Regions from separate parts of the Paenibacillus sp. Y660 genome, predicted to be linked through region 1. Evidence: predicted binding sites of a transcription regulator. Region 1 holds the regulator's gene; each other region holds the start of a gene.
The links. Region 1 encodes Rex, which represses fermentation and respiration genes when NADH is low (regulators of the CRP and FNR family bind a similar motif). Its sites were predicted from a motif close to TTGTGAAATATTTCACAA; they were not measured.
Positions count from the first base shown of each region.

Region 2: nadA (quinolinate synthase NadA) is a predicted target of Rex. The motif match lies at 3,256-3,273, and genes of this name have one in related genera.
Region 3: nirB (nitrite reductase large subunit NirB) is a predicted target of Rex. The motif match lies at 1,481-1,498, and genes of this name have one in related genera.

Region 1 is NZ_JBXBBJ010000002.1:63,371-67,995, reverse strand. It holds gene dinG (ATP-dependent DNA helicase DinG) at 1-2,523, shown strand, start outside; gene AC2TDN_RS03095 (redox-sensing transcriptional repressor Rex) at 2,520-3,176, shown strand; gene AC2TDN_RS03090 (amidohydrolase) at 3,157-4,458, shown strand; gene AC2TDN_RS03085 (cell wall elongation regulator TseB-like domain-containing protein) at 4,458-4,625, shown strand, end outside.
Region 2 is NZ_JBXBBJ010000022.1:16,433-21,057, reverse strand. It holds gene AC2TDN_RS20440 (ABC transporter ATP-binding protein) at 1-965, shown strand, start outside; gene AC2TDN_RS20435 (ABC transporter permease) at 971-2,053, shown strand; gene AC2TDN_RS20430 (ABC transporter permease) at 2,055-3,017, shown strand; gene nadA (quinolinate synthase NadA) at 3,340-4,278, shown strand; gene nadB (L-aspartate oxidase) at 4,409-4,625, shown strand, end outside.
Region 3 is NZ_JBXBBJ010000011.1:107,258-111,882, reverse strand. It holds gene AC2TDN_RS14900 (molybdopterin molybdotransferase MoeA) at 1-332, shown strand, start outside; gene moaA (GTP 3',8-cyclase MoaA) at 349-1,377, shown strand; gene nirB (nitrite reductase large subunit NirB) at 1,575-4,016, shown strand; gene nirD (nitrite reductase small subunit NirD) at 4,030-4,383, shown strand; gene AC2TDN_RS14880 (Crp/Fnr family transcriptional regulator) at 4,466-4,625, opposite strand, start outside.

The DNA.
Region 1 (4,625 bases):
TATCAGCTCGGAGCCGTTTCTGAGCTCTTCGGAATACCGCATGATCAGCATCATCGTGCCGATAGCGATGCAAGGGCAACCGCGCTATTGCTTATCGAAACGATTACAAAGCTTCGCAAACTGCCGCTGCTCACTTTGCAGCGGCTATCTGCGCTTGTAGACGATGGCAGCGATTTGTGCTGGTTTATTAAGCATACGCAGCAGCAGATGGAGTATCGTACCGTCTTTGAATCGAATGAATACGATTACTTCAATCAATTTGCGATGAAGGTAAGAGAATGGAGCGATGAGCAGCCTGCCCGTACAGGCAGCAGCGACGCTTTGCCATTAACGGATGTATCTTTCGACAATTATTTGGCTGACGTCAGGCAGCGCTTTGAGCAAAAGTTCGAAAATTATGAAGAGCGTGAAGCGCAGGTATCGATGTTTAAAGAAGTGTTCGGCGCGCTCAATCAAAATCAGCATTTGCTTATCGAAGCGGGAACAGGTACAGGAAAATCGCTCGGTTATTTAATTCCTGCCCTTTACTATGGCATTCAGAACGGCAAGAAGGTTGTCGTCAGTACGCATACGATCAACTTGCAGGAGCAGCTGAGACAGCGTGATTTGCCGCTTCTCGAGGACATTTTGCCATTCGAATTTAGAGCTTCTATCTTCAAGGGCAGAGGCAACTACTTATGTCTGCGCAAATTCGAAGGAAAAGTAAATACCAAAGACCTTGTTTCGCCAATTGAGGACACGGTCACTGCAGCACAGATGGTTGTCTGGCTTGGCGAGACGGAGACAGGCGATCAGGAGGAGCTTAACTTTGGCAACAAAGGCGCCGAATTTTGGTCAACGGTAGCAAGCGACACGGATTCTTGCTTGAATCGGGCTTGTCCATGGTTCAAGCGATGCTTCTATCACCGTGCTAAGCATGAAGCGAATATTGCGGACGTTACGATAACGAATCATTCGATGCTGTTTACGGACGTTCAAGCCGATCATCGTTTGCTTCCGGCCTATTCTCATCTTATTATTGATGAAGCGCATCATGTTGAAGAGGTGGCTGGCAAGCATCTCGGCATGCAAATCAATTATTTTTCTTTGACACAGGCTGTGCTTCGCTTGTTCAAGGACAATCGTTCAGGGCTTTTGCCTGCGCTGCGTCAGAAGCTTATGTACGAGGATGACGCTCACCAAGCTTCCTGGCTGGAGACGATTGATACGGTTATTCCTATTTTTCAAGAGATTAAGGAGCACTGGGATAAACTATTTGAAATGCTTTATAGCTTTACGTCTACCTCTTCGGATAGTCCAACCGAGAATGGGCAGTCTGTGTGCCGCCTTAAGAAAAACGAGCTTCCAGCAAGCTGGGAAGATGGCGTTACAGTTGAAGAGAATTTACATACCGAGCTTAACCGTGTAGTTCGCACTGTCGACAAGATGGTTACCGATATTAAAGACCGAGTAGACGATTCTGGCGTACAGGCGATCATTACCGATCTTAACGGAGCCGTTCGCGATTTATCGCGTCTTAAGGATGAGCTGCGGACCTTTATAAAGCTTGATCTTGCGGATTCGGTATTTTGGATCGAGGCGAGCAGCACTTACCGTCATCGGTCTGTACAATTGTATGGCGTTCCTGTAGATGTAAGCGCGCAGCTTCAAAAGTACTTCTTTGATGTAAAAGAGAGCATCGTATTGACGTCAGCAACGTTATCGGTGCAAAAATCATTTCAATATGCATCAGAGCAGCTCGGGCTGACTGGCTATGAAGAGCAAGGAAAGCTTAAAACCGTACAGCTTCCCTCGCCCTTCAACTATAGGGAGCAGGCACTCGTTGTCATACCTCGTAATTTTCCGGCGCTGCGAGGCGCTGCTGTAGATGATTCTTACTTGGATATGCTTGTAAAATCGCTCGCTGACGCTGCAAAGGAAACGAACGGCAGAATGCTCGTGCTGTTCACGTCCTACCGGATGCTTAAGCAGGTATATGAGCCGCTTAAGGATCAATTAAGCGCAGCAGGCATTCAAGTACTCGGACAGGGCATCGACAGCGGCAACCGTACAAAGCTCACTAGACGATTCCGCCAGACGCCTGAGTCTGTTCTTCTTGGTACGAGCAGCTTCTGGGAAGGTGTAGATATTCCTGGCGAAGCTTTGATTTGCCTGGCTATCGTTCGATTGCCATTCCAGCCGCCGAATCATCCATTAGCAGAGGCCAAGGCTGAAATGCTGCAGCGTCAAAAGCAAAACCCATTTATGAAGCTGTCTATTCCTCAAGCGGTTATACGCTTTAAACAGGGCTTCGGAAGGCTTGTAAGAACATCGCAGGATAAGGGTATTGTAATCATATATGATACGAGGGTAATTGATACGTACTATGGGAAGCATTTCTTATATTCCTTGCCGGGTCCAAAAATCGAAACGATGCATACGGATCAAATGATTGTACGGATGCGGGAATGGTTGTCGGAAGAAAAGCAGGAAGTTCCGCAGTTGAGTCAAGCTGCGTCTAGTGCTGAGGAGGAGAAGCGATGAAGCAAACGAAAATATCGGAGGCCGTAGTCAGAAGGCTCCCGATTTATCTCCAAGTATTGAACGAAATGCATAATCGCGAAATTCAAACCGTTTCATCACAAGAATTAGGCGTGAAGCTTGATCTAAATCCTGCTCAAATCCGTAAGGATCTTGCTTATTTCGGTGATTTTGGGCGCAAGGGTGTCGGCTATGACGTCGTTTATTTAATTGAAAAGATACGGCAGATTTTGAAGGTTGATCAGACGATTAAGGTTGCATTGGTGGGAGCCGGCAATTTAGGACATGCCTTATGCAATTACAATAAATACTCGAAGGACAACATGCAAATTACGGCCGTATTCGACGTGCACCCAAGCAAAATCGGAACGAGCATTAACAATTTGATCGTGCTGCCTATGAGCGAATTGGCGAATACCGTTTCGGAGCAAAAGATTAGAATTGGCATTATAACGGTGCCGGCTTTTGAAGCACAAAATGTCGCCAATCAATTCGTGGAGGCAGGCGTAGAGGGGATATTGAACTTTGCGCCTGCCATCCTGCGTGTTCCGGATGAGATTCGAATACATAACGCGGATTTCACGAAGGAGCTGCTTAGCTTAGCCTACTATTTAGTTAGAGAAGGAGAGTCCAAGGATGAGTCAGATTTGGATTGAAGATGGTTTGTTTGTTACGATGGATGATGCAAATCCAACGTTTAAGGGACATATGGTCGTTACGGATGACCGGATTACCTATATAGGTACGGAAGCGCCTGTACAGCTTTCAGAAGGCGTCCAAAAAATCGACGGAAGCAAGCTGGCATTTATGCCAGGCCTTATTAACACACATGGCCACGCGGCGATGAGCCTGCTGCGGGGATACTCCGATGATCAGAATCTGCAAGTATGGCTAGAGCAGAAAATGTGGCCGATGGAAGGAAAATATGTCGATCAGGATACGCGTGCCGGCAGCGCTCTTGCTATTGTTGAAATGCTCCGCTCGGGTACAACGGCTTTTGTCGATATGTATGATCGGATGGATCAGGTTGCACAAATGGTAGAACAGAGCGGTATCCGCGGCGTATTGACACGAGGTGTAATTGGCCTATGCCCGCCGGACGTTCAAGAGGCAAAGCTTGCTGAGGCAATCGCATTCGCGCGCGATTGGAACGGCAAAGCGGATGGCCGCATTACAACGATGATTTCTCCGCATGCGCCTTATACATGTCCGCCGGATTATATTGAACGGTTTGTCCAGGCAGCACATGATTACAACTTGCCGCTGCATACGCATATGTCCGAAACATTAGCTGAGGTTGAGCAAAATGTTAGGGATTACGGCGTTCGTCCCGTTGAGCATTTGGAGCGGCTTGGCTTCTTCTCGCGCCCAGCGCTCGTTGCGCATGCCGTGCATCTAAACGATGCTGAGATCGAGATCCTTGCTGCCAAGGGGGTAGCGGTATCGCATAACCCAGTAAGCAATCTTAAGCTTGCGAGCGGCATCGCGCGCGTACCCGACCTGCTTCGTGCCGGCGTGACCGTATCGCTTGGAACGGACAGTGTCGCAAGCAACAATAATTTGGATTTGTTTGAGGAAATTCGGTTCTCTGCTCTGCTGCACAAAGGCGTGTCAGGCGATCCAACCGCAATTCCGGCAATTGAGGCATTAAAGCTGGGTACTGTCTACGGAGCCAAATCCATTTGGCAGCAGGATCAAATCGGCAGCTTGAAAGAAGGAATGAAGGCTGATTTTATCGCTATTAACATCGAGCAGCCGCATTTCTATCCGAAGACGGATATGATCTCGCATTTGGTTTACTCCGGATCCGGACGCGACGTTGCGCATGTATGGATTGACGGGCGGCAAGTACTCAAAGACGGCGAATGCACCTTCCTCGATGAGCAGAAAATTCGTTACGAGGCGCAAGCGAGCTTCGATCGCTTGCTGCAAGCCTAATGCGCGTAATCGCTAGAAAACGTCCGCCGTTTATGACGCTGCAGAAATGGTTGTTTTTGATCGTCGCTAGTCTTTTGCTGCTGATCACCTTTTTCTTTATTTATTTTCGCGATATACAAGGTCCAGAGTGGTCAGCCATAAAGGATGCCAAGGAGCAAGCAACAAAA
Region 2 (4,625 bases), on a different contig from region 1:
AGTCGATTATAATTATCACGCATAAATTAAAAGAGGTTATGGCGCTTGCCGACTCTGTAACGGTTATAAGAAGAGGCAAGGTTGTCAAAACCGTCAGTACAGATGAGACGAATGAGCAGCAGCTTGCTGAGCTTATGGTAGGCAGGGATGTGTCCTTCGAGGTCAAGAAGACGAAAAACGAGCCAGGCAAGGTTGTCCTTTCGGTTGATGATTTGCAAATGAAGGGCGAGCATGGCAAAAATGCATTGAACGGCACCAGCTTTAACATTCGTGCCGGAGAAATTGTCGGCATAGCCGGTGTTGACGGCAACGGTCAAAGCGAGCTTATCTATGCGATTACCGGCATGCGAAAACTAGATGGCGGCAGCGTGAAGCTGAATGGCCGTGATATGACGAATCTGTCCCCCCGCCAAATATCAGTTGCAGGCGTAGGCCACATTCCGGAGGACCGGCATAAGCACGGTTTGGTGCTTGATTTCTCGGTTAGTGAAAATATGATTTTAAATACTTACTTTGAGCCGGAATTTGGCCGCTCGATGTTTATTGACTACGATGCGATGGACAAGCTGGCTGACAAGCTCGTAACGGAATTTGATGTACGCTCGTCAGGTATCCATACTCATGCGCGCGCACTCTCTGGGGGCAACCAGCAAAAAGCGATTATCGCACGCGAGCTGCATAAGGATCCTGATTTGCTTATTGCTGTGCAGCCGACACGCGGGCTCGATATTGGCGCGATTGAATATGTGCATAAGCGGCTGGTACAAGCCCGCAATGAGGGGAAAGCGATCTTGCTCGTATCCTTCGAGCTTGATGAGCTTTATGCTTTATCCGATCGGATAGCGGTCATGTACGAAGGCAAGCTAATGGGCGAGGTTGACGCTGAGCGCAGAGATGATCAACAGCTTGGTTTGATGATGGCTGGCAATAAGTCGGCCGTTGCTGCATCAGAGGGGAGAGGATAGCGTATATGGAAACATTAAAGAAAATATTTAATAAATCTTCTATCCTTATTCCAGGTGTGGCGATCATACTCGGGCTATTGATCGGCGCTATTGCTATGCTAGCTGGAGGCTACAATCCTATTCTGGCCTACAGCTCATTGCTGGACAAGCTCTTTAGCACGCCTTACAACATGGGCGAAGCCGTTCGGGCGATTACTCCATTGATCTTTACGGGTCTTGCGGTTTCGTTCGCTTTCCGTACTGGACTTTTCAATATCGGGGTAGAGGGACAATTTGTAATGGGCATGACAGGCGCAACGATTATAGGGGTTCTGCTCGACTTGCCTTGGTATATCCATGCTCCGCTTGCCATTATTACGGGAGCTGTATTCGGTGGGCTATGGGCGGCAATTGCCGGATATTTGAAAGCAAAACGCGGCGTCAACGAAGTTATTTCTTCCATTATGCTGAATTGGATCGCCTTGTTCTTGTCTAATTTTATTATTGCGAAGTTTCTGGTCGAGAAGGGTCAGCAGAAATCGATGGCCGTTCATGAATCGGCAATGGTGAAGATTGACTGGCTTATTAAATTGACGGACAACGCTCGGATGCACTGGGGAACGATCATTGCACTCATCTGCATCGTCGTGTTTTATATCGTGCTTTGGCGTACGAAGCAAGGCTATGAGCTGCGCGCCGTTGGACATAATCCCGATGCGGCACTGTATGCGGGGATGAATGTTAAATTAACGATGGTTAAATCGATGTTTATAAGCGGTGTGTTTGCCGGCCTCGGCGGCGTGTTTGAAATTTTGGGCGTGTTCGGCAACCAGACGGTTATGGCTGCTTCACCGGGATACGGTTTCGATGGCATTGCGGTAGCATTGCTTGGCGGCAATACGCCAATTGGCGTACTTCTTGGTGCAATCTTGTTCGGCGGCCTCAGCTACGGCTCGGCAGGCATGAGCTTTGGCGCTGGCGTTCCGCCAGAGGTTGTGCGCATTGTAATCGGCGCCGTTATTTTCTTCGTTGCTTCGCATGGATTGGTGAAGTGGTTCTTGAAGCCTTTTCTAAATAAACGTGCAAGCAAGCGGAAGGAGGCGGTGTAGAATGAACGTAATCGATGTCATTGGACAGCTTATTAATACAACACTTGTGTTTTCCACCGCTCTTATCTTTGCAGCACTCGGGGGAATGTACTCCGAGCGTTCAGGTGTCGTCAACATTGGGCTGGAGGGCTTGATGGTATCCGGCGCGTTCGCTGCTGCGGTTGCTACCGAATATGCCATTCAGGCTGGCCTCGGAAATGCGTCTCCTTGGATCGGACTCGTAGCGGCAGCCATATATGGTGTCTTAGTTTCGCTGCTGCATGCCGTATCCACCATCACGTTCAGGGCCGATCAGACGGTCGTGGGCGTCGTTATTAACATTTTCTCGCTAGGATTGTCGCTTTACTTAACCAAAAGCTTATTTGACGGTTCGGGACAAACGCCGCAGCTTGCAAACGTATTTCACAAAATGAAAATACCTTTCTTATCGGATATACCGCTGCTTGGCAAAGCGATCTTTACTGCTTATCCAACAACATATATCGTCATCATTCTTGCAGTTGTCAGCTATTTCGTTCTTTTCCGCACGCCATTTGGCTTAAGACTTCGCGCGGTGGGCGAGCATCCTAGCTCTGCGGACACTGTCGGAATCAGCGTTACGAAATATCGTTACATCGGTGTATTGCTCAGTGGAGCGCTCGCAGGTCTCGGCGGTGCAACGATTACGCTGACTACGACGAGCAGCTTTGCGCATAATACGATTTCGGGGCAAGGCTTTATCGCGCTGGCAGCGCTCATTTTCGGCAAATGGAATCCCCTTGGCGTCGTTGGAGCAGCCATGTTCTTTGGCCTTGCACAAGCACTAAGAAGCTTCGCGCAGCTGTTTGAATTCTCGAAGCAAATTCCAGTTGAGTTTTTCTACATGCTGCCTTACGTTCTGACGTTAGTCGTACTGGCAGGAGCTGTCGGCCGCTCGAACGCTCCTTCAGCACTTGGACAGCCTTACGATCCGGCTAAGCGGTAGTGTCATTAAAGATGCAAAGGTCTCTATTCCATTATGGATGGAGGCCTTTTATTCATTTTTGAACACCTAATGAAGTTGAACTTTGCTATCAGATAGCCTACTTGTTAATTAATTTTAAATTGCTGCCCGAAAATGGCCTTTAATACATTGACAGTAGCATCTACCACGTGTAAATTAAATCTTAATCAAATGAATTTATCCCTTTTGGTTTAAACTATAGGTAAGCGACTTTCTAAGTTTGTGCATCAATTCACAAAGTTCAGCTTGCCGTATAACGGAATGGGCATTATCCCCCATCCCTCATAAGAGGAGAGGATTTACTGTGGAAGCACTGGCACTGGAACGCAAGGCGGAGCAAAACCGTGAGCTGCGTGAACGGTTGTTACAGTTGAAGAAAGAACGGAATGCTATCATTTTAGCCCATTATTATCAGCGTGATGAAATTCAAGAGGTAGCTGATTTCCGCGGAGATTCCTTCTTGCTTGCTCAGAAGGCAGCTCAAACGGATGCCGATGTTATCGTATTCTGCGGCGTTCACTTCATGGGCGAGAGCGCAAAGATTTTGGCGCCAAACAAGACGGTCATCATTCCCGACGAGCGTGCAGGCTGCCCGATGGCAGACATGGTAAGCGTGGACGGCTTGCGCAAGCTGAAAGCGCAGCATCCAAATGCAAAGGTCGTTACGTATATCAACTCGTCTGCGGAAATCAAGGCTGAGACGGACATTTGCTGTACGTCGGCGAATGCGGTTAAGGTTGTTAACTCGGTTGAAGGTGACGAGATCATCTGGGTACCGGACAAAAACCTTGGTCACTATGTGCAGCAGAACACCGATAAGAAAATGATTATCTGGGAAGGCTACTGCAACACGCATGACATGCTTACCGTGAAAGACGTAGAAGAAATGAAAGCGAAATATCCGAACGCACAGTTTGTTGTTCACCCGGAATGCCGTCCTGAGGTTGTCGAGCTTGGCGATTTTGTAGGCAGTACAACCGCAATTATCAAATATTGTAAAGAATCGGAGTGCCAGGAGTTTATCGTAGGCACAGAGGACGGTACAGGCTACCAGCTTCGACTAGACAGCCCAGACAAAACATTCCATTTTGCATCTAAATATTTGGTATGTCCTAACATGAAGGTAAATAATTTGAAGAAGCTCGTAAAATGCTTGGAAACGATGCAGCCTCAAATTTATGTACCGCCGCATGTTGCGGATCAAGCACGTTTGTCCTTGGAGCGCATGCTACTCGTGAAGTAGTATGCGCTACTCCTATGTTTGAAATATAAGACTTATTCGTACTCATTTCCTATTATGCTTATATTTCACCACGAAACGAAAGCAACAAAGCCAAAGCCGGCTTTTGCCGTTTACGCTTGGAGGAGCCATAATGATTCCCAGATATTTAGTCGATGTGCAGTTGAGTGAGCTGCCTGTTATTGAAAAAGATGTCATCGTTATCGGGGCCGGCATTGCCGGTCTTTTTACAGCTATACGGTCAACCGAGCATCATTCCGTTCTTATGATTACCAAAAAATCGCTGCTCGACAGCAACACGCGCTACGCGCAAGGCGGTATCGCTGCTGTTATATCGGACGAGGATTCGC
Region 3 (4,625 bases), on a different contig from region 1:
GCAATCCCGGCGCTTGCTTTGTTGGTTTTGAGCTGTTTGTGCGCCCCGCTCTGCTTGCGATGCAAGGTAAAGAAAATCCTCTCCCATCCAGTATTCAAGCGACTATAACAAACGATTACAATAAAGGATGTCCGCACGATCGATACATTCGGGGAAAAATGACATACTCCCAGGAGCAAGTAACGGTGAGTGTGTTGGAGAAGAACAGTTCAAGTATGCTAGTATCTATTCAAGATGCCAATTGCCTCATTCAGATCCCATCGGGATCCAAAGGTGTCTCAGCCGGTCAGATCGTTAAAGTGATCACTCTTCCTTATGAAATAACCAAGTAGTGAAGCGAGGTGGACAATGGAAAATCAGAACAAACAAGATTCCAAGGTCGTGGATGCTTTTCAAAGGCCTCTTCGCGATCTTCGTATATCGATAACCGACCGCTGCAATTTCAGGTGCCGCTATTGCATGCCGGAGGAAGTGTTTGGCCCCAATTTTCGGTTTTTAGGGCAGGATAAGCTGCTTTCTCCTCAAGAGATTGAGAGGCTAACGCGTATTTTTGTTTCGCTTGGCGTTTCGAAAATACGGATTACAGGCGGGGAGCCCCTGTTAAATAAAGATATCGCCAACATTATTATGCGTATTCGCCGAATAGAAGGCGTCAAAGATTTGGCTGTTACAACGAACGGTTCGCTATTAAAGTCGAAAGCCAAGGCATTAAAAGACGCCGGGCTGGAGCGAATTACCGTGAGTTTGGATAGTTTGGACGATGACCGGTTCGGAGCCATGAACGGGAGAGGTTTTTCGGCAAAAAGAGTATTGGAAGGCATTGATGCCGCGGCGGCTGCCGGATTGTCCGTAAAGGTAAATATGGTCGTCCAGAAAGGTATCAATGAACAGGATATTGTTCCGATGGCCCGATACTTCCGCGAAAGAGGTCATAGTCTGCGATTTGTTGAGTTTATGGATGTCGGGAATAGCAATGGATGGAATTTGAAGCATGTCGTTCCGAGCCAAAGCGTTTACGAAATCATTCACAAAGAAATGCCTCTCGAGCCTGCAGGATCAAACTATTTCGGCGAGGTTGCGACACGGTATCGTTATATTGGTTCTCAGGAAGAGATCGGCTTGATTTCCTCTGTAAGCCAGGCGTTCTGCAGTTCTTGCACGAGAGCCAGGCTTTCTGCGGAAGGCCACTTGTATACGTGTTTGTTTGCTTCAGAGAAGACCGATCTGCTAGGTATGATCAGGGGCGGCGCCAGCGATGATGAGGTAAGATCGTTCATTGCTCAAATTTGGGGCAATCGTATGGACCGTTATTCCGAAACGAGACTTACACAGACAACTCCTAAGCATAAGGTTGAAATGTCCCATATCGGCGGATAGTCTGTTGTGCCGCACGATCAGAGATGATTGTTTTCATATATAGAAGAGCCCGTGGCGAATGGATGCTGCGGGCTTGTTTTTATGCACGTGTAATTTGGAGGTTCTGTGATAAAATTCACATCCTTGCCGGACGATTCTCTTTATGATTAAAGCATAAGGATTAAGAGAATTGAGACAGCATTGGAGGAGGAACTAATATGACTATCCATGGAGATAAACGTGAGAAGCTTATACTAATCGGCAACGGCATGGCGGGAATCAACACGATTGAGCAAATATTGAAGCTGGCGCCGGACAAGTACAACATTACGGTCATCGGTAAGGAGCCGCATCCCAATTATAACCGTATTCAATTGTCCTACCTATTGGAAGGCAGCAAGTCTTTCGATGAAATGATTTTGAATGATTATTCCTGGTACGGGCAGCACGGAATTACATTGTTCGCCGGGATCGAGGCAGCGCAGATCGATATCGACTCCAAGCAAGTGCAATTGAGCGATGGTTCATTCAGCGCCTATGACAAGCTGATCATTGCGACAGGATCCAAACCCGTTATGCTTCCGATTCCAGGTGTAGATAAAGAAGGGATCGTCAGCTTCCGGGACGTGCAGGACTGTGAGCGAATGACCAGAGCGGCGCGTACATGGAAGAAGGCTGCGGTCATCGGCGGAGGCTTGCTCGGGCTTGAGGCCGCGAAGGGACTGCTGAAACTGGGAATGGAGGTAACAGTCGTTCATTTATTCCCGGATTTGATGGAACGGCAGCTCGACCCAGCCGCCTCCGCCATGCTGCAAACGGAGCTTGAGGAGCAGGGAATTCGGTTCCTTCTAAAGAAGAAGACGGTGTCAATCGGCGGTGGAGCGCGTGTTGAAAGCTTGCAGTTTGAAGACGGCTCATCGCTCGAAACGGATTTCCTCGTGATGGCGGTAGGCATTGCTCCGGAGACCGCACTGGCTCGCGATTGCGGCATAGAGACAGCAAGAGGCATTATCGTAGACGACTTCATGCAGACAAGCGCGCCTGATGTATATGCGGTTGGCGAGTGCAATCAGCATCGTGGCGTCAGCTACGGGCTTGTAGCGCCGCTGTTTGAACAGGGAGCTGTGTTAGCCAAACAGCTGTGTGGTCTGCCTGTGGAGCCTTACCAAGGCTCGATCGTCTCGACCAAGCTGAAAATATCCGGCGTCGATGTTTTCTCTGCAGGGGAGTTTCAAGATGCTTCCGGGCTGGATGTTATCCGCATGCAGGACAATTGGAATAAGACGTATAAAAAGGTCCTTCTTCGCGATAATCGTATCGTCGGCTGCGTGCTGTTCGGAGATATTACGGATTCGGCCCAGCTGTTCAAATGGGTGAAGGCGCATGAACCGATGACGAGGGACATTCATGAACAGCTTGTGGGTTCGACGCATGCAGAGGGCACGGATCCGCTAGCTTTTGTTGCCGCTATGCCGTCCGATGAAATTGTTTGCGGGTGCAACGGGGTTACCAAAGGCATGATCATCCAAGCGATTGCGGATAAAGGCCTCACTACAGTAGAAGAAATCAAGAGTAGTACGGGTGCCAGCCGGTCATGCGGAGGCTGTAAACCGATGGTAGAGCAGATCCTTGCTCTGACGCTGGGTGATCAATTTGAGGCCAACCATCAAGGTGCCGAGTCGCTTTGCGGCTGTACGACCCATAGCCGGGAGGATGTGATAGCGGCCATTCGGGATAAGCGCCTGACCCATGTTCGCGAAGTGATGAACGTGCTGGAGTGGCACAACCCGGAAGGCTGCACGAAGTGCAGACCGGCGATCAACTATTACATCGGCATGGTTTGGCCGGAGGCTTTTGAAGACGAGAAGGATTCCCGGTTTGTCAACGAGAGGCTGCATGCCAATATTCAAAAGGACGGCACATACTCGGTTGTACCTCGCATGTACGGCGGCGTTACGACACCGGAGCAGCTTCGCAAAATAGCCGACGTCGCCGACAAATTCAAAGTGAAAATGGTCAAGGTAACGGGTGGACAGCGTCTCGATCTTCTGGGCGTGGAGAAGGAGGATCTTCCTCGCGTATGGGAAGAGCTCGGCATGCCATCGGGATATGCGTACGCCAAGGCCATCCGAACAGTGAAAACATGTGTCGGCTCTACATTTTGCCGATTTGGCACGCAGGACTCCATTGGTATGGGAATACTGCTGGAGAAGAAGTTCGAACGGCTCTGGATGCCAGCCAAGTTTAAAATGGCCGTTAACGGCTGCCCGCGTAACTGCGCCGAGGCGGAGATTAAGGACTTCGGCATCATCGGCAACGATGGAGGCTGGGAAATCTATGTAGGCGGCAACGGCGGGGTGAAGCTAAGAGCTGCGGATCTATTATGCAAGGTGAAAACGGATGAAGAGCTTATCGAGCTTGCGGGTGCTTTCATCCAATTTTATCGGGAAACCGGAAAGTACGGGGAGCGGACATCGGATTGGATCGAAAGACTGGGCCTGCCTGCGATTGTCCAAGAGATTGTCGAGAACAAAGAGCGCCGGAAAGAGCTCGTGGCTAGAATTGAACTGGCCCTGCAAGGGCTGCACGATCCTTGGGGTGAAGTTGTGGAGAGGGAAGAGCTGAGGCATCAATTATACGAGCACATTCATGTGAAGTGAGGGAGGCAACAGTATGGAAGCCATGAGGAGTAAAGGTAGTGCGAGCTATTACCCGGTGGGAAATCTTGCGGATTTCCCACTGCATTTGGGGAAAGTCGTTAAGCTCGGCGGTGAACCGGAGATCGCCATATTCCGTTTGTCCGAACGCACCGTATACGCACTCGAGAATAGAACGGGACATAAGAAGGGAGGCCCTCTCGCCGAGGGTCTTATAAGCGGGGACTATGTATATTGTCCGCTTCGCGACTGTAAAATAAGCTTGTTGACGGGAGAGGTTCAGCTTCCGGACACCGGACAGGTGAATACGTTCCCTGTACGTATAGAAGGAGATATCGTCCTTGTCGGTATCGAGGTGTCAGCTGAATAGCTGAACCCTTGAGATCCAGTTATGCACAGAAGGGACCCCGCTAACGCTGGAGTCCCTTCTCATATAGGAAAAACGTATTTCATTACATTCTGCATATTTCCGAAGGGCAATTTTCGCAATGGCAAATATTGCGGAGGTAGGCAATATCTTTAATGACAATATGGCCATTTTGAAATTCGACCACAGCTTCCTTACGCATATCGCTTAACATCCGATTTACGTTTTCACGGGTGGAGCCGATC